Regions from separate parts of the Lysinibacillus sp. NPDC096382 genome, predicted to be linked through region 2. Evidence: riboswitches for the same ligand, from Rfam matches in the RefSeq annotation. Region 2 holds a riboswitch; the other holds the start of a gene.

The links. A riboswitch is a leader RNA that binds a small molecule or an ion and turns the genes downstream of it on or off. The one in region 2 is predicted to bind thiamine pyrophosphate.
Region 1: it holds a riboswitch for thiamine pyrophosphate, as region 2 does, so the genes downstream of both, thiM (hydroxyethylthiazole kinase) here and tenI (thiazole tautomerase TenI) in region 2, are expected to answer to the same signal.

What each region holds. Positions count from the first base shown of each region.
Region 1 is NZ_JBIWFC010000004.1:180,843-188,465, reverse strand. Features, by position in the region: gene ACIQZA_RS08810 (cysteine desulfurase family protein) at 1-40, shown strand, start outside; gene thiI (tRNA uracil 4-sulfurtransferase ThiI) at 43-1,251, shown strand; gene ACIQZA_RS08800 (alpha/beta-type small acid-soluble spore protein) at 1,404-1,619, shown strand; gene thiE (thiamine phosphate synthase) at 1,831-2,463, opposite strand; gene thiD (bifunctional hydroxymethylpyrimidine kinase/phosphomethylpyrimidine kinase) at 2,453-3,277, opposite strand; gene thiM (hydroxyethylthiazole kinase) at 3,277-4,032, opposite strand; TPP riboswitch at 4,122-4,220, opposite strand; gene mbcS (acyl-CoA synthetase MbcS) at 4,446-6,035, shown strand; gene sppA (signal peptide peptidase SppA) at 6,414-7,427, shown strand; gene ACIQZA_RS08770 (RDD family protein) at 7,440-7,623, shown strand, end outside.
Region 2 is NZ_JBIWFC010000007.1:201,892-209,514, forward strand. Features, by position in the region: gene ACIQZA_RS12720 (hypothetical protein) at 174-353, opposite strand; gene ACIQZA_RS12725 (DNA topoisomerase III) at 703-2,877, shown strand; gene ACIQZA_RS12730 (hypothetical protein) at 3,172-3,504, opposite strand; TPP riboswitch at 3,723-3,828, shown strand; gene tenI (thiazole tautomerase TenI) at 3,828-4,547, shown strand; gene thiO (glycine oxidase ThiO) at 4,548-5,678, shown strand; gene thiS (sulfur carrier protein ThiS) at 5,690-5,893, shown strand; gene ACIQZA_RS12750 (thiazole synthase) at 5,896-6,663, shown strand; gene ACIQZA_RS12755 (thiazole biosynthesis adenylyltransferase ThiF) at 6,660-7,623, shown strand, end outside.

The sequences.
Region 1 (7,623 bases), on a different contig from region 2:
ATTAGATGAAGTATTGATGGAACTTAAAGGAGAATATTAAAAATGATTTGGAAAGAAATTTTAATTCGATATGGAGAGCTTTCTACAAAAGGTCGCAACAAGATGGATTTTATTCGTCGTTTACGCGAGAACATTCGTCATGCGTTTGCGGATTTAGGACATTTACACATTCGCACAGAGCGCGACCGTATGTTTATCGCCATTCAAAATGAAACACAAATGGACGTTCTATTAAAAGGATTACCTAAAATTTTTGGTATCCAATCTTTTAGTCCAGTGGCAGCATGTGAAAAAGACATGGAGGCCATGAAAAAACTTGCCATAACAATTATGGATACATTTAAAAATGAGCAGCTTACTTTTAAAGTAGAAGTAAAGCGTACAGATAAAACATTTCCGTTAGAATCACATGCTATTCAACGTGAAATTGGTGGTTATGTATTACCACAATATCAAAATTTATCAGTAAAGGTGAAACAGCCTGATATCGAGCTTCGTGTAGAGGTACGTCATGATGCAACATATATGATGGCACAAGTTATTCCGGGTGCAGGTGGAATGCCTGTAGGTTCGAATGGTAAATCTTTATTAATGCTTTCTGGTGGAATAGATAGTCCTGTTGCAGGTTATTTAATGATGAAACGTGGAGTGCGCTTAGAAGCGATACACTTCTTTAGTCCACCTTATACAAGCCAAAATTCATTAGAAAAAGTAAAGGTGCTGGCTAATGAATTAACGAAATTTGGCGCTAATATACGTTTACATGTTATTCCTTTCACTGAAATCCAAGTTCTTATTAAAGAAAAAGTACCTTCTAATGTATCGATGACAACAACTCGTCGTATGATGCTAAAAGTTGCTGACAAAGTACGAGAAGAAATTGGTGCATTAGCAATTGTTACAGGTGAAAGTCTTGGACAGGTAGCAAGTCAAACTCTTGAAAGTCTAACAGCTATTAATGCCGTAACGAACACACCGATTTTACGTCCATTAATCTCATCAGATAAATTAGAAATTATCGATATTGCAGAGAAAATAGGCACATACGAAACGTCTATCCAGCCATTTGAAGACTGCTGTACAATTTTTACTCCAGCAAGTCCAAAAACAAAGCCAAAGCTTGAAAAGGTTGAGCATTACGAAAGCTTCTCGGATTTTGATGAGCTAATCGAACGAGCAGTGAAAAACCGTGAAGTCTATATATTCCCGAAAAAAGAGCAAGAAGCCGATAAATTTGCAGATCTTCTATAGAAGAAACTTGCGATTTCATAAGCTAACGAGCCGACTCAGAAGTCTTGAGTCGGCTTTTTTGTTCATTTCCTTCGTAGGCACAATTTACCTATAAAATTTTCGTATTAAAAATCTAATATCGCACATTCTATATTCACAAGGAGGTGAGAGACATGACTTCAACAAATCGCAGTTCAAACAAACTTGCTGTACCTGGTGTAGAGTACGCTCTAGATCAAATGAAATACGAAATTGCACAAGAATTTGGTGTTCAATTAGGAGCTGACGCTTCAGCTCGTGCTAACGGTTCCGTTGGCGGTGAAATCACTAAACGTCTTGTACAAATGGCAGAATCACAATTAAAAGGTATGCCAAACAACAACCTATAATTGCATAATCAGCAATTATTAAAATTAAAACCAGTGACCGTAAAAGGCACTGGTTTTAGTTTGTTTAAATTTTTTATTTTTATCCTGTATTAACGGACTGTATCAAAAGAGAAGCGAGTTGTTCCTATTTCAATTCAATGAGAGCAAAGAAATAGGTGAGGCTAACTGCCCGTAAAAAACCGATTGGTGAAAACTAATAAAAGTTTCACCTTTATCCTACAAATGATTTAAATGTAGAGACTGTATTTGCAATATCCTCACTTTGGCAAATTGCAGAAATAACTGCTATCCCATCAGCACCTGCTTTAAATACCATAGGAGCATTTGAACAGTTTATGCCTCCAATTGCAACGATAGGGAGATCCGGATATTGCATCCGAGCTTGTTGTAAAAAATTAGTTCCACTAGGTGGATTGGCGTCACTTTTAGAAGTGGTTGAAAAAATCGGACCAATTCCTACATAATCAGCACCATATTGTAGAGCAGTTTGTAATTCAGCTTGTGAATGAACAGAAACACCTAAAATCATGTTGCCAATTTTATTACGCACCATCGACACAGGAAAATCCTCTTGCCCAATATGAACACCGTCTGCTCTAAGATTTATAGCCAGCTCGACATCATCGTTGACGATAAACGGAACATGATATTGTTGACAGAGCTTTTGACATTTACGAGCAAAATCTTCATAGGCTTGCCCAGTTAGTGTATTTGGTCCTTTTTCACGATATTGAAACATCGTAATTCCAGATTGCAGAGCTTTCTCTAAAACGTTTAATGGCTCGTGTTTGAAAACATTACTTGTACCCATTATAAAATATAGCTGTAGATCGTCATGTTTCATGAATGATCACCTCGCAGGAATTCTTCAAGTTTTGATAAGCAAAATGATTGGTAGGACCATGTCCATTACCAATAGATAAATCATGAGTTATTGCTAATTGAATAAATTTTTTAGCTTCCTCAATCGCATCTTCTAAAGTTAGTCCACGACCAAGAAAAGCAGTTAATGCAGCGGAAAACGTACAGCCTGTACCATGCGTATTTTTGGTTGCAATACGAGTGGACTGCATGGAAAATGACCGACCATCTTGGAAAAATACATAATCAGTAGCATAACATTTATCCTCTAAATGACCGCCTTTAATAATGACGCATTGAATGCCCATTTGTAATAAGACCTTAGCTGCTTCTTTAATATCTGTTAAAGAATTGATTTTCCTTCCAGAAAGGGTTTCTGCCTCTGGAATGTTCGGTGTTACCACTGTTGCTATAGGTAGCAAACAACTGCGTAATGCCTCAATTGCTTCTTGCTGTAATAAGCTTTCGCCACCTTTTGCAATCATGACAGGATCTACTATAAGCGGACTATTTATTTCAGTTAAAATCCGTGCAATTGATTGAATAATTTCCGAGGAAAACAGCATTCCGGTTTTAATAGCACTTATTGAAAAATCCTCGACAAGCGCTTGGAGTTGTTTTTCGACAAAACTAACTTCAATTGGTAAGACATCCGATACCCCGAGTGTATTCTGGGCGGTTAAAGCTGTAATAACAGACGTTCCAAACACCTTTAATTCCTGGAATGTTTTTAAATCAGCCTGTATCCCTGCACCGCCACCACTATCAGAGCCAGCAATTGTCGTTACAATATGCATCATTGTTCACCACCCTTGGAGAGGCGGTGTAGTTCGTTCAATACTGCAATTTGAAAATCGCCAATATATGGGGTAGAAGAAGCAGCTTGCTCTGCCACTTTTTTATAAAGCGATAATGTTTCTATTAATTGGTCAAATGGCTTATTTCCTACGAGGTAGGAAGCACAACAAATGGCACTCAATAAGCAACCTGTTCCAGTGACTTCTGTCATTTGTGAATTTCCACCTGTAACCCATTGCTGATGTTCGCCATCAGTAATAAAATCCTTTTCACCGGTCACAATAACAATACAATTGTAAAGTTGAGCTACTTTTTGTGCCTCAACTTCTAAAGAAATTGAACCACTACCACTATCTACGCCTTTTTGTTGCCATTCTACATCGGCTATTGCTGCAAGCTCTCCGACATTACAACGAATAGCAGCAAAATTTATTTCCTTGAGTAATTGTTGTACCGTTTGTTTCCGGTAAGTTGTTGCACCTGCAGCAACAGGATCTAAAACAACGGGAATGCCAAGAGCATTTGCTGTTTTTCCTGCAAGTAACATTGATTCTTTCATTCGCTCATTAAGGGTACCGATATTTATTAATAAGCCTGAGGCAATTGCGACCATTTCTTCAACTTCATGACTGTCATCTGCCATAACTGGTGAAGCGCCTATAGCTAATAAGCCATTTGCTTGGAAATTAGCTACAACATAATTAGTAATGCAATGAATTAGTGGATTTTGTTTACGGATAGTATGAAATAACATTTTTAGTCCTCCTTGTTGGATGGACGTAAGCGTGCAAAAAAGGCTCTTTTTCGTGTAGAAAAAAACACGTAAAAGAGCCTTTCATCAGTAAATAGATGTGAATTGCTCCCTACGTCAGTATTAACTAACAGGTTCAAAGGGTCAGGTTTTACCTTCTCAACTCTAAATGAGTCCCCCTGCAATCATGCTTTTAGTTGACCAAAATGTACCATATTATTCATTCGTGTTCAATAGTTTTTTTCTTCATTGCGAAAACGGCACTAATGCTAAGTCGAAATGGATAGTACCAATACGTGACTGATGCCATATAGCAGAGCATGATAGTTGTCACGACTTTAATGAATTGGAGTGAATTCCATTGAAAATGATAAAAATTGAGTTTTATAATGAGCGTACAAAAGGGGGCATTTGCCATGAAAAGAGAAGATTTAATCGCACCAGAGTGGTATAACATTTCAGATGAAATTGAAAAATATGCACAGGATTCTACTAAAAATGCATTATTAGTTTATAACGAAGATGAGGAAATTCAATATTTAACATATCGAGCTTTACTTGAAAAGGCAAACCAGGCAGCACATGTATTTACATCTCAAGGTTTAAAAAAAGGTGATGTTATTTTGGTCATGGTGCCAAGATCAGTTGAAGCGTATATCGTTTATATTGCTGCCTTAAAGGCAGGCTTAACCATTATACCCAGCTCAGAAATGCTAAGAACTAAGGATATTGAATATCGAATCAATCATGCCAATGCAAAAGGCGTTGTTGCATTTGAACCTTATATTGAACAATTCGATAATGTGGGAAGTTTACAAGAAATACAACAGTTTGTCATTGGTCATGCACATGAACCTTGGCAGCCATTGCTTGAAAAAATGCAACATCAACCGACGACTTACATAAGTTCTACACCGACTAAGAGTACAGACATTGCATTTTTAGCATATACGAGTGGTACAACAGGCAATCCAAAGGCAGCGGTTCATACACATAGCTGGGGTTATGCGCATTTGCGAACTACTGCTCCAAATTGGTTAGGTGTACAAGAAGGTGACATTGTTTGGGCTACCGCAGCACCAGGTTGGCAAAAATGGATATGGAGTCCGTTCCTTGCTACATTAGGAAGTGGTGCGACAGCATTTGTTTACAAAGGTCACTTCGATGCGGCAACATACCTTTCATTGCTTGAGAAATTCAATATTAATATTCTGTGTTGCACACCGACCGAATACAGATTTATGGCAGGTCTTGAAAATTTGCAAGACTTTAATTTAAGTACGATACGTCAGGCTGTGTCAGCCGGTGAACCTTTAAATAGTGAAGTGATAAAAGTATTTTCCGAGGTCTTTAATGTACAAGTACGAGATGGTTATGGACAAACAGAGAATACATTACTTGTTGGAACAATGGTAGGGATGGAGGCTAGAATGGGCTCAATGGGTAGACCTACTCCAGGTAATATGGTTGAAATTATTAATGATTTTGGAAATCCTACTGTAATTGGAGAAGTAGGAGATATTGCTGTGCACTGTGAATCACCCGCGTTATTTAAGAAGTATTTAAACGATCCCGAACGTACAAATTTACAATTTAGGGGCGAATGGTATATTACAGGAGATCGTGCATATAAAGATGAAGATGGCTATTTTTGGTTTGAAGGACGTGGAGATGATGTCATTATTTCGTCTGGGTATACGATAGGTCCATTTGAGGTAGAAGATGCGTTATTGAAGCATCCAGCAGTAAAAGAAACGGCCGTAGTCGCGAGTCCGGATGAAATTCGTGGAAATCTCGTGAAGGCATTTGTTGTGCTCTCTGATGGAGTAGTTGGTGATGAAACGCTAATAAAAAAACTACAAAGCCATGTAAAAACTTTAACTGCCCCTTATAAATATCCTCGTGCTATTGAGTTTGTTACTGAGCTACCAAAGACTGCATCAGGCAAAATTCGGCGTGTCGAATTACGTGAGCAAGAAAAAATCCAATATAGTAATCATCGTTGATTTCCTAGGAAATAATGTCGAAAATCAAAGTTCCTGCTTTTTTTATGAACTTTGATTTTTTTTTTATAGTAGATAATGTAGTATAGGTTGAATAAGTTAGATTGGTTAAAGCTTTTGCATAGTATTTGTCAGTTACCAAAATTTGGAAATGTAATTTGTTAAAATGTGTAATTTGTTTCTAAGTGGATTGGAAACGTCATAGATTTAGACCTGAGTAAGCCGAGTAGAGGAGACAAAGGTTAAAAGTATCATATTCTGTGATAACGATGCACTTTCGCAAGAGATCAACCCCATGTTATGGTGCTAAGCATATTATTGCAATAAGTATGAAACAAATTTGGATATCAATCGTATAACGTTATGAGGAGGCGGAAAGATATGAATGGTAAAAGGTGGACCGCTTTAATAATTGCAGGTGTACTATTAGTGTTTTCATTAGGGATCAACACAATTTTTGCAATTTTTAAATCGAATTTCTTTAGTAATTTTGATAGCTTGGTGGAGGGAAACGATTTATCTGTGATGGAAGAAGTTAAAGAAAGTGGCGAAATGGATAAACGTATTGCATACTTAAAGGTTGATGGTACGATTCAAGATGTTGGCTCAAGTTCGTTTTGGGAACCAGTTTCTTATGATCATCAATTTTTCTTAGATCAATTAGAAAATATTTTAAGTGATAAGACTGTGGAAGGTATCGTCTTAAGTGTTAATTCGCCAGGTGGCGGAGTAAAGGAATCAGCTGAAATCTATAAAAAACTCATGGAAATTAAAGAAGAGAGACAAATTCCAATCTATGTAACTATGGATTCGATGGCAGCTTCAGGTGGTTATTATATTTCAGCCCCTGCAGATAAAATATTTGCGCAACGTGATACAATTACAGGTTCGATTGGTGTCATTATGCAATCTATTAATTATCAGGCGTTAGCAGAAAAAGTTGGTATTAAATATGAAACGTTTAAATCTGGTGAACATAAAGATATGCTTAGCCCAATGCGTGAAGTGACACCGGAAGAGCGTGCTATGATGCAAGACATGATTAATGAAACTTATCAGGAATTCGTTCATATTGTGGCAAAAGGTCGTAATATGTCTGAAGCTAATGTGAAAAAAGTTGCCGATGGTCGAATTCTTAGTGGTAAGAAGGCTCTTGAAGCGGGCTTAGTAGATGAGATTGGCGATGAGGAAGCAGCAATTACTGCAATGCGTAAAGACTTTAGTTTAGAGGACGCAGAATTATTTGAGTATTCATATGAGACGGGTGGTTGGCCATCATATGTTGGGATGAAGATTGGATCAATGTTTGGCCCTTCAGCAGAGGAAAAAATGTTGATGAAAATTATGGCAGATTATAAAGCACCAAAAATGATGTACTTATATGGCGAAAACTAAGGAGGGAGTACAATGACAAACAATGATATTGTTATGCAAGGTTCACCCTCTATGGAGAATACGTTCCTAATAGATAAACCAACTACGAATAAAAATTATGCGTTAAAAACGGCAGGCTTTTGGATACGTTTTTGGGCATTTTTATTAGATGGATTCGTTATTACAGCTATAGTTGGAATTCTCGTTAACCCAATTT
Region 2 (7,623 bases):
CAGAATATTTTCCAGATAGCAATTATATTATATATTACATTAAAGTAAAAATATTAATTAACGAGCGTTTAATAGCCGTAAAATAGCACCATTGAACATTAATTATTATTAGAAAAATAAATAAATTTAGATAGTGATTTATCTTACTTACTATACAAATTCCTCACAGTACACTATTTGACGGAAAAATAACAATTAAATGTAGGAACTGTTCCTTCGTAAACTTTCTTTTTAATTTCCGATAATGTTTTTTCTAATCTACCAGTTAACGCTAAATCAAATAAATCTTTTACAAGAAAATTTTCTACCAAGTTTTTACCAAGCTCCGTACACACTAAATTTTTATTTTCCATAGCTAAATAGCCGACTGTAATAAGTTTCTTTATCGTCTCTGCCCGAGAGCCGGGGTACCAATGCTATAACCGCTTAAAATAGCCTCCATGATTTCATTACTATCTTCATTTACAATCCCTTTACCACACGTCTCCATTACTCGTAATAATGTTTTTTCTTTAGGCGGTGTTGTTACATGGTTTGTTATTTTGACTGAATTAAAATGTCTAAAAGCCTAGATTATTAGTCAACCTAATTGGATTTCCTAATAAAAGATAGGACACAATTATTAATATAACCGTTATACTTAAAATTCATTTATAATTATTAAACATAAAGTTGTAATTATTATTAATAGGAGAAAAGCATATGAAAATAGTAATTGCAGAAAAACCAGACCAGGCTGCAAAATTAGCTGCCCCCTTTTCTTTTACAAAAAAACCTGGTTTTTTTGAAGTTAAGCCAAACACATACTTTCCAGGTGGAGCACTTATCACATGGGCGATTGGACATCTATGTGAACTGAAAGCCCCTGAAGAATATAATCCTACATGGAAAAAATGGACATTAGAAACTTTACCTATTATTCCAGATCGATTTGAATATAAAGTGACTAAGTCAAAGTATAAACAATTTAATGTGATTAAAAGTTTAGTAAAAAGACCAGACATTCAAGAAATCATTATTGGTGGTGATGCTGGACGTGAAGGTGAATTGATTATCCGTACCATTTTAAGAGTATGCGGTGTTAATAAACCGATGAAACGTCTCTGGATATCATCTTTAACAGAAAACGCTGTAAAAAATGGGTTTGCAAATTTACTACCAGAAGAGAAGACACGCGACATTTATTTTGAAGCACTAAGTCGTTCATGTGCAGACTGGCTAATTGGCATTAATACATCTAGATTATACACGGTACTCCTCAAAAGAAATGGCGTGAAAGATGTATTTTCAATTGGTCGTGTACAAACACCTACACTTGCACTAATAGTAAAGAGAGAGCATGAAATTGCGAATTTTAAATCAGAACCATTTTGGGAAGTGGAAACAGAGTTTAATTTTGATGGAAAATTGTTAAAAGCGAAATGGCATAAAGATAACAATTCAAGAGTTCAAGAAGAACGACAAGCTAATGCTATTGCTAATTTCTGTATCAATAAAAAAGTAGAAATTAATAGTATTAAAAGAGAAACAAAGGAATATGCTCCTCCATTGTTATTCAACTTATCTGCATTACAAGCTACAGCAAACAAAGCTTATAAATTCTCACCACAAAATACGCTGGATATTTTGCAAAAACTTTATTTAAAGGGCGTTGTTTCCTATCCAAGATCTGATTCACAATTTTTAACGAATGAAGAAGCAAAAACACTACCAAAGATACTAGAGCATTTAAGTAAAATTGATAAATACAAAAGTCTTCTTCCGCCACCGACAAGTTCAATTATGAATAATAAAAGATATGTGAATGAAAAAAAAGTAACCGATCATCATGCAATTATTGTTACCGAGCAAATACCAGACGTAGCAAAGCTAAGTACAGAAGAAGAAAAAATTTATGATTTAATTGCAAGACAAGTCATTGCAGCACATTACAACAATGCCATATTTTCTTACACAACGATTCATTCACTTGTTGATAAACGTGCAGAATTCATCTCTAAGGGTAAAGTGCTAATGGAAGAAGGTTGGCGTAAGGTTATTTATCATTCTAAAGATAACTCACCTACAGACAAAGATGAACTGCTCCCCCTATTACATGAAAATGAGCAAGGTATCGTTGCGAAAGCGAACGTAAAAAAAGGTGAAACCCAGCCACCAAATCGTTTTTCTGAAGGAAATTTGATTACCGTAATGAAAACAGCGGGTAAACATTTAGAAGATGCGGAATTAGAAAAGGTCCTATCGAAAACGGAAGGATTAGGTACTGAAGCTACACGCGCTGGAATTATTGGTACATTAAAAGATCGAAACTATATCGAAGTTAAGAAAAACCAAGTCTTCGCAACGGCTAAAGGAATGTTACTCATTGAGGCACTAGGTGAAAGTATCTTAACGTCCCCTTCCATGACAGCCAAATGGGAGCAACGACTATCTGAAATAGGTGAAGGCAACGCTTCTCCTACAGCATTTATGGAACAAGTAAAAAAGCTTGCTGACAAATTGATTTCAGATGCTAACAAGCGTGAAAAGGAATGGGCATTTAATCAAAATGCAGTCGATAAAATCACTGCAAATAATCCGTATAATAAAAAATATAATAAAAGAAAAACAGTTGTTGGGAAATGTATCCTTTGCGAAGGGTCAATCATAGATCATGGCACTTTTTACGGCTGTTCAAATTATAAAACAGCTAATTGTAAATTCTCGGTTTCAAAGAAACTTTTAAGAAAAACTATTTCACAATCGAATATAAAAAAACTCTTGGCAGCTGGTGAAACAGACTTGATAAAAGGATTTCAAAAAGGCGAGAAATCTTTTAATGCCCACCTTATTTGGGATGAAAAAGAACGTAAGATTACTTTTAAATTTCCACAATAACTAACAATTCTACTTTCAACATATCGTTGAATGACCCGACCTTTCTTATAAAATCACTGATTCTCAAAAGCTTTATATATCAGTATCTTGCTGTTTGCTAACTATCTTTAAAAATCATTAAAGGTAAAAGAAAATCTTTAATAATCTTTCTTCGGTCGGTTTTAGTCGGTTAAGTCGGTCTCCTTTTAAACAATATGACCACCCATCACGGAGTGGTCTTTTTCTATTAAACAACCTTATCAATCGCTCTAAGTAGCTCTAAAAATAATGGTGACATCTGAATTAATACATACCCTAATCCAGCGAGAGTCTCTCGGTATTAGCTATCTTTTCAAATAGATCAAGATTATGTTCGCGATAAATGATAAATGCTAATCCATTTCCTCTAAATACAATATTCTTCTCAAGTATAAAGAAGAATACATCAAGATGATCCGAATCAGTTAATTTAATGAGAGCAATTAACATAGAATACTCATCAACGTTGATTAAATTAAGTTCTTCACGATTTTCCGGTATTATTTCATTCCATTCTCTTTCGTAAAATTTATTATACATTGTATCTTTATACAAAGTTTCTGGTACATCATAAGAAGGATAAAATTCAGTTGATCCTAACCATATCATTTCAAAAATTTCTCGAATTTTTCTAATCCTTTAAAAAAAAATAATAATTTCGAGTTTCTTGTTGGAAATCTATACTTTCTAATTTATCAAAGAAAACTTCAACATGACTAAACTTCCCATTAAATGGAACCCCTAGTAATCTATTCACTTTAGTTCTTAATGATTGACATCTTTATGAATAGTGCTAATATTGAAAATAAATCGAATAAAATAAATAACTTATCCGCTAGGGGTGCCTTTGTAAAGGCTGAGATTGAAGTGTGACTTCGGGACTCTATGAACCTGACTTGGTTAACCAGCGTAGGGAAGTGGTATACGGAAATTTGACCTTTTCATCTCCAGCCACTTTCTTTACCAAAAAGAAAGTGGCTTTTTTGCATCCTACATTTGGAAGGCGGATAAGTCTTAAAGAGGTGACCCCAATTAACCTATTATCAAAAGCGATTCATCTCATTTCTAATGGAAAAATGCCAATGGAACAACTAAGTGAAATCTTAGCAGACATCCATCCATATGCCGACGCTATCCATTTGCGTGAAAAACAAATGACGGCAAAAGAATTATATGAAGCAGTCAACCTGCTTTCCCGAGTTGGCGTTCCGTTATCCAAAATAATCATCAATGACCGGGTGGATGTTGCCGTTATTACAGGTGCCAAAGGAGTCCAACTAGCCTATCATAGTTTGGATGCATCTATGATTAAAACCAACTTTCCACAATTGACGGTTGGTTGCTCCATTCACTCGGTCGAAGAAGGAAAAAAGGTTCAACGCTTGGGAGCCGACTATGTGATATATGGTCATATTTTTTCTACCCAATCAAAACCAGGATTGGAACCAAGGGGTTTAGAGGAATTAAAAAAGCTTACTGGTTCACTAGATATTCCTGTTATTGCAATCGGCGGTATTGCTCCTGAAAATACTAAACAGGTGATAAACAGCGGGGCCGACGGTATTGCTATGCTGTCGGGCGTTTTAAACGCCGATGATCCATTAGCTGCAATAAAAGGCTACCAAAAAGAAGTTAAAATGGAGATGTGTTGAGTGAAAAATACATTTGATGTTGCCATTATCGGGGGAGGAATTAATGGCTCTTCCATTGCCTATCAACTTTCTAAACTAGGAAAAAAAGTCGTCATTCTTGAAAAAGGAACTTTGGCCTGCGAAGCCTCCAGTGCAGCAGCAGGTATGCTGGCAGCACAAGCGGAAATTGAACACGACGGTCCATTTTTCCAATTGGCATTAAAAAGCCAGGCGATGTTCCCCTCCATCACCAACGAATTACTAGAATATACGGGGATCGATATCGAATTTGTGAATAAAGGCATGTTAAAAATTGCAGAAACGGAAGAATTAGCTTCAGAGTTAAAAAGTCAGGTATTGTTCCAGCAGAACTGGGATTCCGGCATCCAATGGCTCGATGCAACACAAGTAAGAGAAATGGAGCCTGCATTAGCACCAACTGTTGTCGGTGCTATGTTCCTTCCAAATGACGGCCATGTTCAGCCTGCAAAATTATCACTTGCCTTCGCAAAAGCAGCAGAGCATTTTGGTACAGCAATCCGCGAAAATACAGAGGTCCTTTCTTTTATCTATGAAAACGGTGTTGTCAAAGGAGTATACACATCAGCGGGAGCCGTCTATTGTGAACAGGTCGTTGTCGCTACCGGCGCCTGGGCTGCCGATTTAATGAAAAATACGGGGATCAACATGACCGTTTATCCTGTGAAAGGAGAATGTTTTTCTGTAAAGCCGAATAAGCCAATCGTTCACAGGTCGATTTTTTCAGATAAACGCTGTTATTTTGTTCCTAAGCGGAATGGCGAAATTTACATTGGGGCCACAGTCGTGGAAAATACGTTTGATAAACAAGTAACGGCTGGAGGAATTTCTACCTTGATTGAACAAGCCGTTAAGCTGATTCCCCAGCTGAAAGATGCCCCGTGGGAACGGGTGTGGGCAGGATTAAGGCCGCAGACAGATGATGGGATTCCCTATATTGGCGAGCATCCTAATATTAAGGGGCTATTTGTAGCTACCGGACACTATCGAAACGGAATTCTATTAAGCCCACTTACTGGCAAACTCACAGCCCAGTTGCTTACAGGTCAAGTGGAAGATGAGCAGTTTCTTTCTGCGTTTCGCATTGATCGATCTCAAATATTGCTTAGTTAGGAGGACAGATCTTGGAAGTAATACTAAATGGAGAAAATTTGAAGTTGTCAGAGGAAATTGTGTACGTTTCGGATCTGCTCGAATATTACAAACTGCTAGATAAAGTAGTTGTAATTGAGGTAAATGGAGAGATTCTAAACAAAGTTGATCATCTGGAAACCCGGCTCTCTGACCGGGATCGCATTGAAATTGTACATTTTGTTGGAGGCGGATAATTATGTTAAAAATAGGTCCTTATTCATTTCAATCCCGTTTGCTGCTTGGAACAGGAAAATACCCTAATTTTGATATCCAAAAGCAGGCTATTGCTGAATCGAAGGCAGAAGTCCTGACATTTGCCGTTCGGAGAATGAATATCTTTGAAGCGAACCAGCCAAATTTTTTAGAAAAGCTTGATACTAAAAAATATACTTTATTGCCAAATACAGCAGGAGCCAAAAACGCAGTCGAGGCCGTCCGCATTGCAAAGCTTGCGAAAGCATCCGGCCTTTGCGATATGATTAAAGTAGAGGTTATTGGATGTGACAAAACATTGCTTCCTGACCCTATTGAAACGTTAAAAGCAACAGAAGAATTAATAAAGGAAGGGTTTATTGTTCTTCCGTACACATCAGATGATGTTGTTTTAGCCAGAAAGCTACAGGAATTAGGCTGCCATGCCGTAATGCCAGGAGCCTCACCGATTGGTTCCGGACGGGGAATCATTAACCCGCTTAACTTGAGTTTTATCATTGAACAAGCAACGGTGCCCGTTATTGTCGATGCTGGTATCGGCTCTCCTGCTGATGCAGCAATGGCAATGGAACTGGGTGCTGATGGAATTTTATTAAACACAGCTGTATCTGCCGCAAAAGACCCTATCAAGATGGCAAAAGCTATGAAACTTGCTATTGAGGCCGGACGCCTTGGCTTTGAAGCTGGTAGAATTCCGAAGAAACGCTATGCCACAGCGAGCAGTCCTTTGGAAGGGATGAGTATTGGATGAATGATCGCTATTCACGACAGCAATTATTTGCACCGATTGGGGAATCCGGACAGCAAAAAATTTCAGCTAAACATGCATTGATTGTTGGAGCTGGAGCGCTGGGAACAACAAATGCCGAAGCACTAGTCCGCGCGGGAATAGGTAAACTGACGATTGTGGACCGAGATTATGTGGAATGGTCAAACCTGCAGCGTCAACAGCTATACGCTGAAGATGATGCAAAAAACAGGATGCCTAAAGCGATTGCAGCAAAAAAACGCCTGGAGGCCATCAATTCAACTGTAACGGTCGAAGCAATAGTAGCGGATGCGTCAGTGTTTGAGCTAGAAGAATGGGCAAAACAGGCCGATCTCATGATTGATGCGACCGATAACTTTGAAACAAGAATGATGATGAATGATGTCTCGCAAAAATACTCAGTACCCTGGATCTATGGCGCATGTGTGGGGAGCTATGGTATTACATATACGATCATTCCTGAAAAAAACCCTTGTCTTTCATGTTTATTGGAAACAGTTCCTATCGGAGGTTTAACGTGCGATACCGCGGGAATCATCGGTCCTACCGTGCAAATGGTTACTGCCCATCAGATAAGTGAAGCTTTAAAAATATTAGTGGATGATACAGCAGCATTGCGGAATAAATTACTATCTTTTGATCTTTGGAAAAACCAATATAGTGCAATAAAAGTGGATAAGATGAAAAAAGATGATTGCCCATCATGCGGGAACAATCGGACATATCCCTACCTATCCTTTGAAAATCAAACAAAAACAGCTATACTATGCGGAAGAGATTCTGTTCAAATCCGGCCTTCCGCGCAAGAAGAACAGGATTTAGCCAAACTGGAAAAAGTTTTTTTGCAGCAAGGCGGAAATGTTCAGCGCAACCCTTATCTGTTATCTTATACTGTCGATGATCACCGTTTGGTTATTTTTAAAGACGGGCGAGTTTTAATCC